2 regions of the Streptomyces marincola genome follow, and region 1 is predicted to be linked to the other one. Evidence: predicted binding sites of a transcription regulator. Region 1 holds the regulator's gene; the other holds the start of a gene.
What was found. Region 1 encodes HrcA, which represses chaperone genes, less so after heat shock. Its sites were predicted from a motif close to TTNGCACTCNGNNNNNCNGAGTGCNAA; they were not measured.
Positions count from the first base shown of each region.

Region 2: the regulator HrcA is predicted to act here: its motif matches at 758-784, upstream of LC193_RS11930 (FmdB family zinc ribbon protein).

Region 1 covers NZ_CP084541.1:1,794,880-1,797,333, reverse strand. The annotation lists gene LC193_RS07690 (MBL fold metallo-hydrolase) at 1-431, opposite strand, end outside; gene hrcA (heat-inducible transcriptional repressor HrcA) at 621-1,637, shown strand; gene dnaJ (molecular chaperone DnaJ) at 1,638-2,454, shown strand, end outside.
Region 2 covers NZ_CP084541.1:2,813,324-2,815,777, reverse strand. The annotation lists gene LC193_RS11935 (potassium/proton antiporter) at 1-599, shown strand, start outside; gene LC193_RS11930 (FmdB family zinc ribbon protein) at 797-1,165, shown strand; gene LC193_RS11925 (S-methyl-5'-thioadenosine phosphorylase) at 1,162-2,016, shown strand.

The sequences.
Region 1 (2,454 bases):
GCCAGCTCGCCGCGCACCTCGCGCCAGGGCCGATCCAGGGCCGCCGCGTCCGCCCTGGCCCGTTCACCCGGCACGCCGTACTCCTCGGCGGAAGCCGCCACATCCGCCCGCCCGGCCGGGTCCGCGAGCAGCGCGCCGAGCCCGGCCGCGCCGTACGCCTCGGCCGCGGGCAGGGCCCCGAGCCCGAGCACGTGGTCGAAGTGCGGGTGGGTGACGACGACCCGGGTGACGGGCGCCCCGAGCAGCGCCGCCGCCTCCCGGGCCAGGGCGGCGCCGTCCGCGGCCGAGGGTCCCGTGTCCACCATGAGCACGCCGTCCGCACCGGCGACGGCGCCCACCGTCTCGTCCCACCCGGGCAGCCGGCGGCGCAGGACGCCGGGGGCCGGCCGTTCCCACGCGTGCTCCGTCTCGTGCTCCTCCGCGTATGCCATGGCGTGACGTTAACCACTCGGACGACCGGGCAGGTCCTGCGGTGTTCGCGGCCGCGGCGGGCAGGAACTGCCCGCCGCGCATTCCCTGGCCGTGCGACCCGGCCGTACACTGGACCAGGGCCTGGCACTCCTCGCGCGTGAGTGCCAGGGCGGCGAACCGCTCACGGACGGCAGGACGGGAGGTGCGACATGCTGAGCGAACGCAGGCTCGAAGTGTTGCGCGCGATCGTTCAGGACTACGTGGGCACCGAGGAGCCGGTGGGCTCCAAGGCGCTGACCGAGCGGCACAACCTGCATGTCTCGCCCGCGACGGTGCGCAACGACATGGCGGCGCTTGAGGAAGAGGGCTACATCGCCCAGCCGCACACCAGCGCGGGCCGGGTGCCCACCGACAAGGGCTACCGGCTGTTCGTCGACAAGCTCGCCGGCGTCAAGCCGCTGTCGCCCGCCGAGCGCCGCGCCATCCAGAACTTCCTGGCCGGGGCCGTCGACCTCGACGACGTCGTCGGCCGCACGGTCCGGCTGCTCGCCCAGCTGACCCGGCAGGTCGCCGTGGTGCAGTACCCCTCGCTCAGCCGTTCCACGGTGCGGCACGTGGAGCTGCTCTCGCTCGCCCCGGCCCGGGTGATGCTGGTGCTGATCACCGACACCGGGCGCGTGGAGCAGCGCGTCATCGACTGCCCGGCGCCGTTCGGCGAGACCTCGCTGGCCGACCTGCGGGCGAGGCTCAACAGCCGGATCGTCGGCGAGCGTTTCCCCGATGTGCCGCAGCTGGTCGCGGACCTGCCCGACTCCTTCGACCAGGAGGAGCGCGGCACGGTCACGACGGTGCTGTCCTCGCTGCTCGAAACCCTGGCCGAGGAGACCGAGGAACGGCTGATGATCGGCGGCACGGCCAACCTGACGCGCTTCGGCCAGGACTTCCCGCTCACCATCCGCCCGGTGCTCGAAGCACTGGAGGAGCAGGTGGTGCTGCTGAGGCTGCTCGGCGAGGCGAAGGACTCGGGCATGACCGTGCGCATCGGTCACGAGAACGCCCATGAGGGGCTGACGTCCACGTCGGTGGTGTCGGTCGGCTACGGTTCAGGAGACGAGGCGGTCGCCAAGCTCGGCGTGGTCGGACCGACCCGCATGGACTACCCCGGAACGATGGGAGCGGTGCGCGCAGTGGCACGTTACGTCGGACAGATCCTCGCGGAGAACTAAGTGGCGGCCGACTACTACGCGATCCTCGGTGTGCAGCGGGACGCCTCGCAGGAGGAGATCAAGAAGGCCTTCCGCCGGCTGGCCCGCGAGCTGCACCCGGACGTGAACCCGGACCCGAAGACCCAGGAGCGGTTCAAGGAGATCAACACCGCCTACGAGGTGCTCTCCGACCCGCAGAAGAAGCAGATGTACGACCTGGGCGGCGACCCCATGGGCGGCGCGTCGGCAGGCGCGGGCGCCGGATTCGGCGCCGGCTTCGGGAACTTCTCGGACATCATGGACGCCTTCTTCGGCACCGCCGCGCAGCGCGGGCCGAAGTCGCGCACCCGGCGCGGCCAGGACGCCATGATCCGTCTGGAGATCGACCTCAACGAGGCGGCGTTCGGCACGACCAAGGAGATCCAGGTCGACACCGCCACCGTCTGCACCACGTGCAGCGGCGAGGGCGCGGCCCCCGGCACCTCGGCGCAGACCTGCGACATGTGCCGCGGGCGCGGCGAGGTGTCCCAGGTCACCCGCTCGTTCCTCGGCCAGGTCATGACGTCGCGGCCCTGCCCGCAGTGCCAGGGCTTCGGCACCGTCGTGCCCACCCCGTGCCCCGAGTGCGCGGGCGACGGCCGGGTGCGCAGCCGCCGCACGCTGACCGTGAAGATCCCCGCGGGCGTGGACAACGGCACCCGCATCCAGCTCGCGGGCGAGGGCGAGGTCGGCCCGGGCGGCGGCCCGGCGGGCGACCTGTACGTCGAGATCAGGGAGAAGCCGCATCCGGTGTTCCAGCGCCGGGGCGACGACCTGCACTGCACCGTCACCATCCCCA
Region 2 (2,454 bases), 1.0 Mb from region 1:
TGACGCTACTCGCCAGGCCGCTGTCGGTCGTGGTCGCGCTGCTGCCGTTCCGGCGGCCCTGGCGCGAACAGGCCATGCTCTCCTGGGCCGGGCTGCGCGGCGCCGTGCCGATCGTGCTCGCCACGATCCCGGTCGTCGGCGGCGTCGAGGACAGCGAACGCATCTTCTCCGTCGTCTTCGTCCTTGTCACCGTCTACACGCTCGTGCAGGGGCCCACGCTGCCCTGGGTCGCGCGGCGGCTCGGCCTCGCGGGCTCGGGGGAGGCGGTGGACGTCGACATCGAGTCCGCGCCGCTCGACCGGCTCCGCGGCCACCTGCTGTCCGTGACGATCCCGGGTGCGTCGCGGATGAACGGCGTGGAGGTCCGCGAGCTGCGGCTGCCCGTCCAGGCCGCGGTCACCCTGGTGGTGCGCGACGGCAGCAGCTTCGTGCCGCAGCCGGAGACGGTGCTCAGGCACGGGGACGAACTGCTCGTCGTGGCCACGGACGAGGTGCGGGACGCGGTGGAACGGCGGCTGCTCGCCGTCGGCCGCGGCGGCAAGCTCGCCGGCTGGCTCGGCACGGGCGGCAGCACGGGGGTGCGCAGGCGGGCGGAGTGAGACCGGGAGGCTCAGGGGGGCGCCGGTCGGGCCGGCGGTCGGGGTGGCCGCGCGGGGCGGCGGTCGGGTGGGGCGGGTGGCCGCGCGGGGCCGGCGGGGCGGCCGGTGTTCACCGGCAGTGGACTTCCGGGGGCGGAATGTTGCACGATGGAGCGTCGTTAGCACTCCATGACCATGAGTGCCAGGAGGAAGAAGACGTGCCGAAGTACCAGTATCAGTGCACCGAGTGCCACGAAGGTCTCGAAGTCGTGCAGAAGTTCACCGACGACGCCCTGACGCAGTGCCCGGCGTGCCAGGGCCGGCTGAAGAAGGTGTACTCGGCGGTCGGCATCGTCTTCAAGGGCTCCGGCTTCTACCGCAACGACAGCCGTAACAGTTCGTCGTCGAGCAGCGCGCCGGCGTCCGGAGGCAAGAGCGGCAAGAACGGCGGCAAGGGGAGCGACTCCTCGTCCTCCTCGACCTCCTCGTCGTCCGACTCCGCGGGAGGGTCCTCCTCGGGGTCCGCGGGCTCCTCGTCGTCCTCCTCCTCTTCGGCGTCCTCGAACGCCGCGGCCTCCGCCGCGTGAGCGCAGCGGGCGGGGGCGCCACCGCCGAGCGGGCCGACATAGGGGTGATCGGCGGGTCCGGGTTCTACTCGTTCCTCGACCGAGTGACCGAAATCACCGTCGACACCCCCTACGGCCCGCCCAGCGACTCGGTGCTGCTCGGCGAGATCGCCGGCCGCCGCGTCGCGTTCGTGCCGCGGCACGGCCGCGGGCACCACCTGCCCCCGCACCGCATCAACTACCGCGCCAACCTGTGGGCGCTCCGCTCGCTCGGCGTGCGCCAGGTCGTCGGCCCTTGCGCCGTCGGCGGGCTGCGGCCCGAGTACGGCCCGGGCACGCTGCTCGTCCCCGACCAGCTCGTGGACCGCACCAAGGGCCGCCCGCAGAGCTTCTTCGACGGCGCGCGGCGCGCGGACGGGCAGCAGCCGAACGTGGTGCACGTCTCGTTCGCCGACCCCTACTGCCCGACCGGGCGCGCGACCGCGCTCGCCGCGGCACGCGCCCACGACTGGCAGGCCGTGGACGGCGGCACCATGTGCGTCGTCGAGGGCCCCCGGTTCTCCACCCGTGCCGAGTCCCGCTGGCACGCCGCGCAGGGCTGGTCCGTGGTCGGGATGACCGGGCACCCCGAGGCGGTGCTCGCTCGCGAACTGGAGCTCTGCTACACCTCGCTCGCCCTCGTCACCGACCTGGACGCGGGAGCCGAAGCGGGCGAGGGCGTGTCGCACGCCGAGGTCCTCGACGTGTTCGCCGCCAACATCGACCGCCTGCGTGAGGTGCTGTTCGACCTGGTCGCGCGCCTGCCGGAGCAGCGGGACTGCGCGTGCGGCGCCGCGCTGGAGGGCCAGGACCCGGGGATCGCGCTGCCGTAGGCCGCTGCGCCGGGCCGGTCCCGTCGTGGTGTCGGCCACCTCGCCGCGCCGTGTCGACGTGCCCGGCTGCCCATGGCCCGGCCGTGGCCCCCGGCCGTCTGCCGCGGACTGTCCGCCGCCGCTTGTCCGCTGCGGGCTGTCGGCTTCCGGGGGTCCGCTTCCGGTGGTCCACCGCCGCTTGTCTGCTTTCGGCCGCCCGCTTTCGGTGGTCCGCTTTCGACCGTCTGCTTTCGGTGGTCCGGCCGTAGCGGTCCGTTGCCGACCGTCCGCAGCCTGCCGCACGGCACGTCGCGTATCGCTCGAACGGGTGACCGAGTTTTCCACAGGTGCCCGGTTGTCCACAGGCGTCGGCGGGATCTTGCGAAACCGGGCACGGTAGTGCCATGTCTCACGCGATGGCTCCGCCCCACTCCTCTCTGTCACCTTCCTCTCCCGATG